Regions from separate parts of the Enterobacter sp. PL_is511 genome, predicted to be linked through region 3. Evidence: predicted binding sites of a transcription regulator. Region 3 holds the regulator's gene; each other region holds the start of a gene.
What was found. Region 3 encodes CRP, which controls carbon source genes, mostly activating them, when cyclic AMP is high. Its sites were predicted from a motif close to ATGTGANNNNNNTCACAT; they were not measured.
Positions count from the first base shown of each region.

Region 1: a site for CRP is predicted at 3,534-3,551, ahead of azuC (stress response protein AzuC). Genes of this name have one in related genera too.
Region 2: a site for CRP is predicted at 1,804-1,821, ahead of serC (3-phosphoserine/phosphohydroxythreonine transaminase). Genes of this name have one in related genera too.

Region 1 covers NZ_JBVPGP010000017.1:95,040-100,145, forward strand. Annotated here, with positions in the region: gene AC0TN7_RS04235 (YecA/YgfB family protein) at 1-516, shown strand, start outside; gene tyrP (tyrosine transporter TyrP) at 551-1,762, opposite strand; gene AC0TN7_RS04245 (hypothetical protein) at 1,979-2,320, shown strand; gene ftnA (non-heme ferritin) at 2,357-2,854, opposite strand; gene yecR (YecR family lipoprotein) at 3,059-3,397, opposite strand; gene azuC (stress response protein AzuC) at 3,632-3,715, shown strand; gene AC0TN7_RS04265 (DUF2766 family protein) at 3,823-4,074, shown strand; gene AC0TN7_RS04270 (anaerobic C4-dicarboxylate transporter) at 4,117-5,106, opposite strand, start outside.
Region 2 covers NZ_JBVPGP010000024.1:662,117-667,222, reverse strand. Annotated here, with positions in the region: gene aroA (3-phosphoshikimate 1-carboxyvinyltransferase) at 1-546, opposite strand, end outside; gene serC (3-phosphoserine/phosphohydroxythreonine transaminase) at 616-1,704, opposite strand; gene AC0TN7_RS18555 (DUF421 domain-containing protein) at 1,867-2,559, opposite strand; gene ycaO (30S ribosomal protein S12 methylthiotransferase accessory factor YcaO) at 2,687-4,447, shown strand; gene focA (formate transporter FocA) at 4,854-5,106, shown strand, end outside.
Region 3 covers NZ_JBVPGP010000014.1:148,474-153,579, forward strand. Annotated here, with positions in the region: gene AC0TN7_RS02640 (YccS/YhfK family putative transporter) at 1-876, opposite strand, end outside; gene crp (cAMP-activated global transcriptional regulator CRP) at 934-1,566, opposite strand; gene AC0TN7_RS02650 (OsmC family protein) at 1,878-2,282, shown strand; gene AC0TN7_RS02655 (phosphoribulokinase) at 2,349-3,218, opposite strand; gene AC0TN7_RS02660 (YheU family protein) at 3,249-3,467, opposite strand; gene AC0TN7_RS02665 (hydrolase) at 3,464-4,486, opposite strand; gene mdcA (malonate decarboxylase subunit alpha) at 4,715-5,106, shown strand, end outside.

The DNA of each region.
Region 1 (5,106 bases), on a different contig from region 3:
GCCTGGCTGGTGGCGGTTTGGGGTGGCGAGAAGTACATTCCGCGCTGGAAAAACGATCGTGAGATGAACCGTTTTATCGATCTCTGCTTTAAGCACATGAACGATATTGCCGAGCGCCTGAGTGAATACCCGGATCAGTTCGAACCGATGTTTGGCTATAACGACGTTGACGGTGAGAGTTATACCGTGGTGGAAGAGTGGTGCTACGGCTACATGCGCGGCGTGGCGCTGACGGACTGGTCTGCCTTGCCGGAAGCCCTGAAGGCCGATCTTGAGGTGATTGCGCTGCACGGTACGGAAGAGAATAGCGACAAGCTGGATGAACTGTCCGAAGAGGAGTACATCGCCAGCATCGAGAGCATCCAGCCTGCGGCACTGCGTTTATATCAATACTGGGTAAACAACCCGCAGCAGCCGGAAGCGAAGAAGCCGATTGTGAACGGCACAAAGGTCGGGCGTAACGATCCGTGTCCTTGCGGCAGCGGGAAGAAGTTTAAGAGCTGCTGTTTGCACTGATAAAAAAGGGGCTGATGACAGCCCCTTTTTTTATTTAACCCACTTCCGGCAGCATCCCGGCTGCAATCAACACCTGCACCAGAATAATCACCACCCCGCAGCCAAACACAACGCACAGCAGCGGTTTTCCGCCCGCCACGCGATACCCTTGCTGAGGATGCTGCTGACGGCTTTTCCATGCCAGCAGGGAAGGGAGGAGGAGGGCAAGGATCGACAGCGCTACCCCTGCGTACCCCAGCGCCATCACAAATCCGCGCGGATAAAACAGCGCGAACGCCAGCGGCGGCAGGAAGGTGATTGCGCCCGTCTGTAACCGTCCGGCCGCGGTATTGCGGCGCTGGAACAGATCGGCCAGATAATCAAACAGGCCGAGCGCCACGCCCAGGAACGAGGTTGCCAGCGCCAGGTCGGCAAACAGGTGTACCGCCAGCTCCACGTGTGGGGAGGTGACGACCTCGCGCAGTGCCAGCAGAAAACCGTTCAGGCCAGCGTGTTGCGCCATCAGCCCAATAAAGGTTGAAGAGTCAATGCTGCCCAGCGTCACCAGCTGCCAGAAAATATAGGCAATCAGCGGGATCGCGCTGCCGATAATAAAGACGCGGCGCAGTTTTCGGATATCGCCGTTCATATAGCTGACGATGCTCGGCACGCTGCCGTGGAAGCCAAACGAGGTGAAAATGACCGGGATCGCGGAGAGCGCCAGCCCTTTTTCCAGCGGCAACGTCAGCAGGTTAACCTTGTGCACGTGCGGCGCCAGCAGCACCAGCATGACAATCAGGAAGAGAATTTTAGCGCTGAACAGAAAACGGTTAAACAGATCGACCAGCGATGTGCCCACGCAGACCACGCCGCCGCCGATGAGCGCAAAGAAGATGGCGCCCGTCGCAGGGGTAATGTCAGAGCCAAACCAGTCGTTGACGCTGGAGGCGATGAGCTCCCCGGCACCGCTGATATAGGCGGCGGTCAGGGCGTACATCAGGAACATCATGCTAAAGCCGGTTATCCACTGGCCGTAGCGTCCGAGATAGCGCGCCGCAAGCGAACCCAGACCGGTGTCGGCGGGTACGTGCTGGTAAACCTCAAGCAGCAACAGTGCGGTGTAACACATCAGCGCCCAGAGCGTTCCCAGCAGCAGCAGGGTCATGCCAAATCCCACGCCCGCGGCTGCCAGAGGCATTGCCAGCATTCCTGCGCCAATTGTCGTTCCGGCGACGATAAAAATACTTCCCAGAGTTCTGTTTTTCACGCTTTCCTCTACAACGCTTCTTAACCGCGACAAAATCTGCGGCGCAGAGTAAGGGAAAAGCCGTTACTCGTCAAATCACCGTTACAAGTGGTGTAAAAAATTATTTACGTATTAATGACCCAGGCCTATACCTACCTCATAAGGGCAATACTGCTGCGCGATATTCCGGCGTAACGTAAACAATAAATACAAATTATCAAATTAAGTGAGGGTCTTATGGCAGGGGAGAATCCCTTTACCGCGGCATGGAGCCGGGGAGGTAACCTGTTGTGCCATGGTCACTGGATAATCAGCTGGCAGAATCAGCCCCTGAACCTTCCCGAGTCCCGTCGCGAAAAGGATATGGGCACCTGGGCTATCTATTCGGTTATTGATCCTGAAGATGAAACCTTTGCACAAGGCTTACAGGAAGATGAGTGGATCATCGAGAATGTCGACTGGTTAACGGATCTGTTTTTCGAGGTCGGTATTCCGCTGGAGACGTCCAGCTACCGCTATTTTTACCAGGCCGTGAATCCCCATGACTGGCGTTGCACCAGCTGTGCGGGGTGTATGTAAATTAACGCGGTGCCGGAAACCGGCACCGCGCTGAAATTAATTCTGCGTATCAAGAGTGGAGAGTTCTTTATCAATAAAGTAAAGGCCTTCGCCGGATTTCCCCACCAGAGATAATTTATCCAGCACGGATTTAAACAGCTTCTCTTCTTCGTGTTGCTCAGCGACGTACCACTGCAGGAAATTAAAGGTTGGATAATCCTGGCTGGTCATCGCGGCATGAACCAGTTCGTTAATTTTCTGCGTGATAAGCTGCTCGTGCTCGTAGGTGGCGCGGAACAGTTCATCAAGAGAATTATACTCAGCGAACGGTGATGCCACGGTTTCAATGCGCGGCAGGCTGCCCGTATCTGTCAGATAATCAAACAGACGCTGCATGTGGGTCATCTCTTCCTGAGCGTGACGACGCAGAAACGCGGCAGCGCCCTCGAAACTATGGTAGCTGCACCAGGCGCTCATCTGCTGGTAGAGCAGGGATGAAAAAAGCTCAAGGTTCATTTGTGCGTTGAGCTTGTCGATCATTTCAGTTTTCAGCATGGTGACGCTCCGGATTATTATTTCTGGTTCACAATGAGCGACACTATAATTTGTTATTTAATTATTTGCAAAACGTAAAATCTTTATTTTATTTATTTAAAATACGAATGGGAATAAAACGCATTGGCGATTTTTATAACTTATTAATGAGAATTATTTTTGTTCGTAATGAAATAAACTGCCAGCATGCGCTGGCAGCTTCGATTAATACCACGGATTAGTTGACTTAGGATTAACGGCGTAACCCATACATTTATACTGGATGGTCACGCTCTCGTTCAGGCACAAAGAGCCGCTGGTCAGAGTGCAGGTTTTAATGGGCTGACCATAGGCTGAGGCAGTGGCATAACCCATGCTCTGACACGCTTTTGCCGCCGTGCCGTTATTCACATACTCATCGGAATACGCATTTTGCAGCGCAGCCTGGCCGTAGTCGAGGCGGACGATGCCGTTCGGCGCGTCGAGGCTGCTGACTTCAGCCTGGCGGTTAATGGTACATCCCGCGAGCAGCAGGATTGTACCGGCTACAATGACTCTTTTCATGATTCGCTCTGAGTGGATGGAAATACGTTATCGTACCCGCAGATGCCCGCTGCAATGGCTGGAATAGCCGGACAATCTGCCCTCACTCTTCGCAACGGGTCCGCGGTGAGCGCTTTCAGGCCATGCCCTGATATAAATGTGATGCGCATCACAAAAGTGTTGATTTTTGTGATGGTGGTCATATTATAGGCACGTTGATAATAAAGTTGTATAACAAGTTAATGGAGCATCATCGTGAAACTGCGCAAAATCCTGAAAAGTATGTGGGCCAATTACTGCCGCACCTTCAAAGACGTGCCGCCGGGCGCCATGTTCTGATAAAAAAACCTGCTTCGGCGGGTTTTTTTATACCTGCAGGCGATGAAGGGAAGATGCCAGGGGTGTGTTTTGCTACTATGGCGGCCTTTAAATAAGGAGAAAACCCCATGTCACAAAACCTGAGCGCCGATCAGGAACTGGTCTCTGACGTTGTCGCCTGTCAGCTGGTTATCAAACAAATCCTTGATGTTCTTGACGTGATTGCGCCGGTTGAAGTGCGCGAGAAGATGTCTACGCAGCTGAAAAACATCGATTTCGCCAGCCATCCCGCTGCCGCCGATCCGGTTACGCTTCGTGCGATCCAGAAAGCCATCGCGCTGATTGAACTGCGATTCACGCCGCAGGGTGAATCCCACTAAAACCGGGAAATGGGCGACGGCATGTGTCGCCCCTTGATACTGTCAGAAGAACGTCTGGACCAGCAGGTAGCTCGCCGCGCACGCGCAGCTTACCCCAATCAGCCCAGGCAGAATAAAGCTGTGGTTGATGATAAATTTGCCGATGCGGGTGGTGCCTGAACGGTCAAAGCCGATGCAGGCCAAATCACTTGGGTAGGTCGGCAGGACGAAATAGCCGTATGACGCAGGGAAAAAGGCGATCAGCATTTTCGGGTCGATGCCGAGCATGAGGCCCATAGGCGCAACGGCCGTCAGCGCAGCCGCCTGGCTGTTCACCAGTTTTGACACCAGAAACAGCACAATAGCATACGTCCACGGGTGGCTTTTCACGACGCCTTCCAGCGCCAGCTTTAACTCGTCGAGATGCGCCTGGAAAAAGGTATCGCTCATCCACGCCACGCCGAACACCGAGAAGATCGCGACCATACCGGCCTTAAACACCGCGCCGTTGGAAATCGCCGACGCGTTGACCTTACAGGCCATTAGCATCACGGCCCCTGCAATTAACATCATCATCTGAATAACAAGGTTCATCGACAGCGCCGTCATTTTGCCTTTCAGCTCAAAGGCGGGGCGCAGCTCAGGGAACGCACCCAGCAAAACGACCACGGCAATACCGGCAAAGAAAATCCACGTGGACCAGTAGGCCTGTTTAGGGAAACGCTGATTCATTAACGTCTCCGTTCCACCGTAGATAAACTCGCGCTGCTTAGGATCTTTCAGCTTTTCCTGAAACTCCATGTCATCCGCCAAATCTTTTCCGCGGCGTAAACTCCACAGGGCAGCAATAGCTACGCCGAAAAGTGAAGCGGGAACCGACACGGCGAGAATTTCCAGGATCCCCCACGCGTGGCCGATACCATGCTGGGCCGCCAGGATAGACACCAGCGACACCACGGCAACGGACACGGGGGAGGCGGTAATCGCCATCTGCGACGCGACCGATGCCACGGCCATGGGGCGCTCGGGGCGGATCCCTTTTTTCAGGGCGAT
Region 2 (5,106 bases), on a different contig from region 3:
CAGCGGCGCGGTCATCAGCAGTGCCGTCAGGAACTGGCTGGAGACGCTGCCGTCAACCTCGACGTGACCGCCGGTAAAACCGCCGCGCAGACGCAGTGGCGGATAGTTTTCCTGCTCCAGATAGTCAATCTGCGCGCCGCCCTGACGCAGGGCATCCACCAGGTGACCAATCGGGCGCTCTTTCATGCGCGGCTCGCCGGTCAGCACAATATTGTTGCTTCCCAGGCACAGGGCCGCCGCCAGCGGGCGCATAGCGGTACCCGCGTTGCCCAGAAAAAGCTCAAGCTCTTCACCCGAGCGCAGCGCGCCGCCGTTGCCGGTCACTTCGCAGCGGGTACGATCGTCGGAGAGAGTGTAATGAACACCCAACGCTTTCAGCGCATTGAGCATATGGCGCACGTCATCGCTGTCCAGCAGGTTTGTGAGGACGGTGGTGCCGTTTGCCAGAGCTGCCAGCAGCAGAGCGCGGTTCGAGACACTTTTTGAACCAGGCAGATTGATGGTGCCATCTACCCGCGCGATAGGTTGTAACGTCAGGGATTCCATGAAAACTAAACTCTCAACTCAACATAATAAAAACCCCGCAGGGGCGCTGCGGGGGTGAAAAACAGCAAATTAACCGTGACGACGTTCGAAGTCGATCATGAAATCCGTCAGGGCTTTAACGCCTTCCAGCGGCATCGCGTTATAGATGGAGGCGCGCATGCCGCCCACGACACGGTGACCTTTGAGCGCGTGCAGGCCTGCCGCGAAGGACTCTTCCAGGAACACTTTGTCCAGGTTGCTGTCCGCCAGCTGGAACGGTACGTTCATGCGGGAACGGTTAGCGTTCGCCACATCGTTGCGGTAGAAATCACTCTTGTCGATCACGCCATAAAGCAGTTCAGCTTTCTGCTGATTTACTTTGTCCATCTGCGCCACGCCGCCGTTTTGCTTCAGCCATTTGAAGACCAGGCCGGAGAGGTACCAGGCAAACGTCGGTGGGGTGTTGAACATAGAATCGTTGTCGTTCAGCACGGTGTAATCGAGAATCGACGGGCAGGATGTATGTGCTTTACCCAGCAGATCTTCACGCACGATAACAATCGTCAGGCCTGCAGGGCCGATATTTTTCTGTGCGCCCGCGTAGATCACGCCATAACGGCTGACGTCAATTGGCGCAGACAGAATGGTGGAGGAGAAGTCAGCGGCAACCACGACATCGCTGCCGAAGTTTGGCGTCTCGTCGATGGCAATCCCATCAATGGTTTCGTTCGGGCAGTAGTGCAGATACGCTGCATTATCAGAAAGCTGCCACTCGCGCATTGGCTTCACGGCGCGCAGACCGTCAACGGTCACTTTGGCGTCGATCACATTCGGCGTGCAGTATTTTTGCGCTTCTTTAATGGCGCTTGCTGCCCAGTAACCCGCATCAACGTAGTCAGCCGTCGTTTTGTCACCGAGGATATTCAGCGGAATACCCGCAAACTGGCCGCGTCCACCGCCGTGACAGAACAATACTTTGTAGTTCGAGGGAATATTCAGCAGATCGCGAAAATCCTTTTCTGCCTCTTCTGCCACCTGAATAAACTCTTTACCCCGGTGGCTGATTTCCATCACCGACGTACCGAGACCGTTCCAGTCACAAAGTTCCTGTTGAGCCTGTTTAAGCACGTCTGCCGGTAACATTGCCGGACCTGAACTGAAATTAAAGACTTGAGCCATTTCCCCTCACCACGCTAAAAGCCATAAGTTATAACTGTGGATATCGGTTTTATCATTCAGTGACACGCGCCGCAATGTCTAAAACTTATGACCCGTGAAATGTGCCCCGCGTCACACAAAACAATCTGCCGCCTCGTTAAGACAAAACCGACAAAATGGCTGTCAGGTGATGCGTTTGGCCCGGCTAACCTTCGTCCATTCCGGATTTGCGCAGCGAGGGCATAATTGACGATCCCCCGGCTGCATCGCGACGACATGGCTACATCTTACGCAAGCATACTCGCCTGATTCAGGCACCGTTCTGAAACGCTCAATGAGCATATCCGGCAGGATACACAGCCCCGGCTTCACCTCGTCGTCAGAATAGTAATAAACGCTGATCTGCCCATTAGTTTCCATGATCGCCAGACGCACCTGCCCGAGCTGTTCCACGCTGTTCAGGCGTAGCTCCATAAAGAACTCAAACTCGGTCATATTGGCGCTTTGTACATTTTCCCAGGCCAGCTGTCCGTCCTCGACGATAACGACCGGCTTCCCTTCAAGCAGATCTTCCAGCTTTTCGCTTTTCGACATCAGCCACATGACAAGACGATAAAGTAGCGCCAGTGAGACAAAAACGATAAACACCGGCACCATCGGCACATCATCATAGAAGGCGACGTCCCCCGCCGCTGAACCCAGCGTCAGAATAATCAACACCTCAAAGAGCGACATCTGCCGTACGCCGCGACGGCCGGTGATTTTAAGAAACAGGAAGACAAGTACGAAGGTATACAGGCTGCGCAGCGCCACTTCGCCCAGAAATTCAGGAGGAACTTTATCAAACGCCATCCGCTGGAGATCAAATGCTTTCATTTTTCTATGCCTTAACAGTCAGTTACTGCCACTAAGCATAGTCCAGCCATTTATTTTCGCCGAAGATAGCACCCGTCACGCAAAACCCGTATCATTGCGCGCTTTACGTACGATAAAAGTGACCGCCATGACTCAAACGTTTATCCCCGGCAAAGACGCCGCCCTGGAAGATTCCATCGCTCGCTTCCAGCAGAAACTGACCGACCTGGGTTTTAACATCGAAGAAGCCTCCTGGCTCAATCCGGTGCCTCATGTCTGGTCCGTGCATATTCGCGACAAAGAGTGTGCCCTGTGCTTTACCAACGGTAAAGGCGCGACAAAAAAAGCGGCACTGGCCTCTGCGCTGGGTGAGTATTTTGAGCGTCTGTCCACCAACTATTTCTTCGCTGATTTCTGGCTGGGCGAGACCATCGCTAACGGCCCGTTCGTTCACTATCCAAATGAAAAATGGTTCCCGCTGACCGAAGATGACGAACTGCCGAAAGGTATTCTCGACGCTCGCCTGCGTGCCTTCTACGATCCGGACAACGAACTAACCGCCAGCATGCTGATCGATCTGCAGTCCGGTAACGAGGATCGCGGTATCTGCGCCCTGCCGTTTACCCGTCAGTCTGACGAGCAGACCGTTTATATCCCGATGAACATCGTCGGCAACCTGTATGTGTCCAACGGTATGTCCGCCGGTAATACCCGCAATGAAGCGCGCGTTCAGGGTCTGTCTGAAGTCTTTGAACGCCACATCAAAAACCGCATCATCGCTGAATCCATCAGCCTGCCTGAAATTCCGGCAGAGGTGCTGGCGCGCTACCCGGGCGTGGTGGAATCCATCGCCAAACTGGAAGCAGAAGGTTTCCCAATCTTTGCCTATGACGGCTCTCTGGGCGGTAAGTACCCGGTCATCTGCGTCGTGCTGTTTAACCCAACCAACGGCACCTGCTTCGCCTCCTTCGGCGCGCACCCGGACTTCGGCGTGGCGCTGGAGCGTACCGTTACCGAACTGCTGCAGGGCCGTAGCCTGAAAGATCTCGACGTCTTCACCCCGCCCACGTTTGACGATGAAGAAGTGGCCGAGCATACCAACCTTGAAACCCACTTCATCGATTCCAGCGGCTTAATTTCCTGGGATATGTTCAAGCAGGACGCCGACTATCCGTTCGTGGACTGGAGCTTTGCCGGAACCACGGAAGAAGAGTTCGCTACGCTGATGGCGATCTTCAACGCGGAAGATCAGGAAGTGTACATTGCCGATTACGAGCATCTTGGCGTCTACGCGTGCCGCATTATTGTTCCGGGCATGTCCGACATCTACCCTGCTGAAGATCTGTGGCTGGCGAATAACAGCATGGGCGCGCACCTGCGCGAAACGCTGCTGGCACTGCCGGGCAGCGAATGGGAGAAAGAAGATTATCTGAACCTGATCGCTCAACTGGACGAAGAAGGCCACGATGACTTCACCCGCGTACGCGAACTGCTGGGTCTGGCGACCGGTAAAGACAACGGCTGGTATACCCTGCGTATCGGTGAGCTGAAAGCAATGCTGGCCCTGGCGGGTGGCGATTTGGATCAGGCTCTGGCCTGGACCGAGTGGACCATGGAATTCAACCAGTCGGTCTTCTCTGCCGAGCGCACCAATTATTACCGCTGCCTGCAAACCCTGCTGCTGCTTGCACAGGAAGAGGATCGCGAACCGCTGCAATACCTGAATGCTTTCGTGCGTATGTACGGCGCTGAAGCCGTAGAAGCAGCCAGCGCGGCCCTGAGCGGCGAAGCGCCGTTCTATGGCCTGCAGGCTGTTGATAGCGATCTGAAAGCCTTCCCGGCGCATCAGTCACTTCTGCAGGCCTACGAAAAGCTGCAGAAAGCAAAAGCCGCTTACTGGTCAAAATAAGCGCACATAACATTACCAGCAGTAGGCGTATTCAATCGTCTGGGCTATATTACGGGGCAATTTCATTGCCCCGTTTTTTATTTTCTTCGGCAATGATTGTTGATTGTAATAATAAAGTTAAATACGGGTAAATATAATAATATTGATCTGGGCTTTACTGTTACTTTTTATGGTTAATACTCCATATTAATTAACTGCTTCAGAGGTGGCTGAACGAAAAAATTCAACTCTTTTCATAACTTTTAAAATTTATTTTTATACGGATAATCAAATACTTACTCCGCATTTGTCGTAAAACCATACGCACTGCGGGCCTATAAGCCAGGCGAGATATGATCTATATCAATTTCTCTTCTATAATGCTTTGTTAGTATCTCGTCGCCGACTTAATAAAGAGAGAGTTAGTGTGAAAGCTGACAACCCTTTTGATCTTTTACTCCCCGCTGCAATGGCTAAAGTTGCCGAAGAAGCGGGTGTCTATAAAGCAACGAAACACCCGATGAAGACGTTCTATCTGGCGATCACGGCTGGTGTGTTCATCTCTATCGCTTTCGTCTTCTACATCACCGCCACCACCGGTACAGCCGGAATGCCTTTCGGCATGGCCAAACTGATTGGCGGCATTTGCTTCTCTCTGGGTCTGATTCTCTGCGTCATCT
Region 3 (5,106 bases):
AAAGCGTGTGGGGTAGCGGTGGTAAAGAATATCGTCTGCCAGCACCCGCAGACGTGCCGAGACGGTCTGCGCGTTCCAGCGGATCACCGCTTCGGCGTGGCTGCGCTCGACCAGCTTTTGCACCTCCTGCGGATGGTGCAGGCTTACGGAGATATGCTCCTGCAGATCCAGGCCTACCTGGAAGGTGCGCAGCAGCCGTTTGTATTCGTGGTTCTTGTTGGCGGCGAGCATATGCAGCTGCTGATAGCACTGGCTTATCAGATCCACCACCTTCTGCTGGCGCGTCAGCAGGGGCGGTAAGGATTTTTCCGGATCGGTATGCTGGGTCAGCAGGGTGTATTTGGCTTCGCAGTAATCCGCAAGCTGCACATAGAGCAGGCTCAGGGATTCACGCAGCGGCTGCTCCCGCCACAGCCAGAACCAGAACCAGTTAAACAGGCCGTACCATAATGTCCCCAGGGCGTAGATCAGCAGCGGCTCCCACACCGGCATATTCCCGGCGAGGCTCAGCGTGAAAATGGCCGCAATCAGCGACGCGGGAAGCAGGCGGGCGTGCAGAGAACTGATTTCCGCCGTGACGCCGAGGGTCATCGCCAGCACGGTCAGGATCAGCGGCAGCGGAATATCACGAGCCAGTAAAAGCTGTACGGCGAGGCTACAGCCCGCAAACAGGCAGCCGCCGATAATCAGGCGTTTGAAAAAGCGCTTATGCGGCGTGTCCAGACCGGCGATGTTGCAGCAGGCAGGCACGAGGGAAAACAGCAGACCTTGCTGAAGATGTCCGAGGATCAGGCCTATGGCCACAGGAAGACACAACACCAGCGTTTGTCGCAGTGCGTAGTTAACTTCCGGGTGATAGATCAGCCTGCGCCACATGGGGAGTAGAGACAAAAACGGCGTGACACCTTGCGATGGCACGCCGTTTAAGCGGAATTAACGCGTTCCGTAAACCACGATGGTTTTACCGTGGGCAGAGATCAGGTTTTGATCTTCCAGCATTTTCAGGATACGGCCCACTGTTTCACGGGAGCAACCGACGATCTGACCAATTTCCTGACGGGTAATTTTAATTTGCATGCCGTCCGGGTGGGTCATAGCGTCTGGCTGTTTCGCCAGGTTCAGTAGGGTCTGTGCGATACGGCCTGTCACGTCCAGGAAGGCGAGGTTGCCCACTTTCTCTGAGGTGACCTGCAGACGGCGCGCCATCTGGGAAGAAAGACGCATCAGGATGTCAGGGTTAACCTGAATCAGCTGACGGAACTTCTTGTAAGAAATTTCAGCCACTTCACATGCTGTCTTTGCACGAACCCAGGCGCTACGTTCCTGGCCCTCTTCAAACAGGCCCAGTTCACCGATGAAATCGCCCTGGTTCAGATAAGAAAGGATCATCTCTTTCCCTTCTTCATCTTTGATCAGCACTGCCACCGAGCCTTTAACGATGTAATACAACGTTTCCGCTTTTTCACCCTGGTGAATCAGCGTGCTCTTTGATGGGTACTTATGAATGTGGCAATGAGACAAGAACCATTCGAGAGTCGGGTCTGTTTGCGGTTTGCCAAGCACCATGCGCTGTTATCCTCTGTTATAAGCTGTCACCAGAGTCATCAGATGCATCCGGACTCTGGGGTTGCAATCGAATTCTTACCCATACCCTGGGAAGTCGGCTACCGTAACGTTTCGCAGCCAGTAAAGTTTGATGTCCTCTGCATACATGTGTAACGTCAATGTATTACTGTAGCATCCAGAGTGTTTTAGCATAGCTTTCGCCGCGTGTCTCCTGGTGTCTCGCTTCAGCATGATGCAGGTCGCCTTCCATTGCGAGAAATGTAACGCACGCGTAATCTGTCACCAAAAATGCAACGTTGGAGTTTAAGAATATGCAAGCGCGCGTGAAATGGGTTGAAGGTTTAACGTTCCTGGGCGAGTCCGCGTCAGGACACCAGATTTTGATGGACGGTAACTCCGGCGATAAAGCGCCAAGCCCAATGGAAATGGTGCTGATGGCGGCAGGGGGATGCAGCGCCATTGACGTGGTGTCGATTCTGCAAAAAGGTCGTCATGACGTGACGGATTGTGAGGTTAAACTCACGTCAGAACGTCGCGAAGAGGCGCCACGCCTGTTCACCCATATTAATCTGCACTTTGTGGTCACCGGTAAAGAGTTGAAGGACGCAGCGGTCTCGCGTGCGGTGGATCTGTCTGCGGAGAAGTACTGCTCTGTGGCGTTAATGCTGGAGAAAGCGGTAAAAATCACGCATTCGTATGAAGTGATCGAGGCTTAATTATTGGGGCATCGTGCGTGTTGATGCCCTCACCCTAACCCTCTCCCACAGGGAGAGGGAACATGTTCACGCGATCTGCTTCCCTTCCATCAGTCGCTCCACCAGCGGCGTCATGATGAGCTCCATCGCCAGCCCCATTTTTCCGCCCGGCACGACTAACGTATTCATGTGCGAAATAAACGAGCCCTGCAGCATGGCCAGTAGCCAGGGGTAATCAATGCCTTCGAGATTGCGGAAATGGATCACCACAAAGCTCTCATCAAGGGACGGGATACTTTTGGCGGCAAACGGGTTGGAGGTGTCCACCGTCGGCACCCGCTGGAAGTTGATATGGGTGCGGGAGAACTGCGGTGTCAGGAAGTTGATGTAATCTTCCATGGAGCGCACCACCGAGTCCATCACCGCCTCTCGTGAATGGCCGCGCTCGCTCATGTCGCGCGTCAGCTTCTGGATCCACTCCAGGTTAACGATAGGGACCACGCCGACCAGCAGGTCCACGTGGCGCGCCACGTCGTGTTGAGGAGTGACCACGCCACCGTGCAATCCTTCGTAAAACAGCACGTCGGTGGGTTCCGGCAGCGGTTGCCACGGGGTGAACGTCCCCGGCACCTGATTCCAGGGAACGGCTTCATCATAGGTATGCAGATACTTGCGGGACTGCCCTTTGCCGCTCTGACCGTACTCTATAAAGGTTTGTTCCAGCAGGCCGAAGTCATTGGCTTCCGGGCCGAAATAGCTGATGTGTTTACCCAGATCGCGCGCTTTACGGATGGCCATATCCATCTCCGGACGCGTGTAGCGGTGAAAGCTGTCGCCTTCGACCTCCGCCGCACGAAGATTCAGCTGGGCGAAAATCTTGCGAAAGGCGAGGCTGGTGGTGGTGGTTCCCGCACCACTCGACCCCGTAACGGCAATAACCGGATGTCTGGCAGACATAGCAACTCCCTGACTGAAAAGGGTGGAAGATCAGCCGTGAAACGCGTTGCGGGGCATGATATTGACCGTCTCATGCAGTTCTGACCACACCAGCACCACGTCGCCGCTTTTCAGCTGGCGCTTTACATCGTTGACCTTTTGCTCAAGCGAGCGTTCCTGTTCACCATAATCGGTGCCTTCGCGTAATACAAAGCTTTCAATCAGATTATCGAGCGTTTCGGGAGCCAGATCCTGCCAGGGAATAATCATTTTGCACCGTCCAGATAAGGGGTTAGCCAGTCAGGAATACGCGTCTCAAGCCACATTTTCGGGCGGCGCAGCGTACCGCCGATAAACCCGACGTGGCCGCCGTGCTCGGTCAACTGATAGTGAACGTTGTCGGGCAGGAATTCCTGAGCGGGGATCGAGTGATGATCCATAAACGGGTCATCTTTGGCATGAATGATCAGCGTCGGCTGCGTGATCTTGCTGAGCAGCGGCATGGCGCTGCACTGACGATAATAGTCAATCGCATCGGCGAAGCCGTGGATTTTCGCGGTGATCAGGTCGTCGAACTCGCGAATACGGCGCACCTTTTTCAGCTGACGCAGGCTGACCGGCAGGGTATCCGGATAGGCTTTCAGCTTACGCGCCGCGTTGGCCTTCAGCAGGTTGAGCAGGTAGCGCTGATAGACGCGGGAAAAGCCTTTATCCATGTGGTAGCTGCACTGCTCCAGCATAAACGGTGCGGAGACAATGACGGCGGCATCCAGCGGGACGGTTTCACCCTCTTTGGCCAGCAGGCAGGCCAGCATATTGCCGCCCAGCGAGTAGCCCACCGCGGCGGTCGGCACGGTGCCAAAGTTGTCCCGCAGCCAGTGTAAAAACCACGTTCCGTCTTCGGTTTCACCCGAGTGATAAATGCGTTTCTGACGATTCGGTTCGCCGCTGCAGCCGCGAAAATGCATCACCACGCCGAGCCAGCCGCGCGCTTTTGCCGCCTCAATTAACCCGTGTGCATATGGGCTGTGCAGGCTGCCTTCCAGACCGTGAAAGACCACCAGACGCGGCTTATGGCGGGCCTGCTCCGGCGCTTCGCTCCAGGCGAGATCCAGAAAATCACCGTCTGGCAGGTCAAGCCGCTGCCAGTGTGGGGTGAACTGAACCTTGCGGCGGATCAGTCGCGGCAGCATGGTCTGCAAATGGCGATTGGCCACGCCGCGCATAGGCACGAACTCAGTGCTGTCTTCGGCCGCAATGTCGAAGTCTGATGGAATGATTTGGGTCATAAGGGCGATGCTGATTCTTGTCAGAAATTTACGGTACTTTCCGAATTGTACCCCGTTTAGCCTGGTTTTCCGAAACATGAACTGATCCCGATCACAAATCTTTACCTTGATTATTACTCTCAGGCTAATGATTCCACTCTACGCTTAATTGATGCCTTTCTCACCAGAGCGCACACTTTACTCAACGTTAAGCAAATCAAAATGATTAGCTGAATCAGGAGGTTAATAATGTTATCTGGGCAAACACCCACCCGGCAATGGAACACGCGACGCAGCGAAAAAGCGCGTCGCCTGGCGTCCGTACCGGTGCAGGGCAAGGTACTGCCAACCGGCGATCTTGTCGCCATGCTGGAAAAACTGATCGCGCCTGGCGACAAGGTCGTTCTGGAAGGTAACAACCAGAAGCAGGCGGATTTCCTTTCCCGCTCGCTGGCCGAAGTGAACCCGCAAATTGTCCACGACCTGCATATGATCATGCCGAGCGTCGGCCGCAGCGAGCATCTGGATATCTTCGAGAAAGGCATCGCCCGCAAGCTGGATTTCTCCTTCTCCGGAACGCAGAGCCTGCGAATCTCCCAGCTGCTGGAAGACGGTCAGCTCGAAATCGGCGCAATTCACAC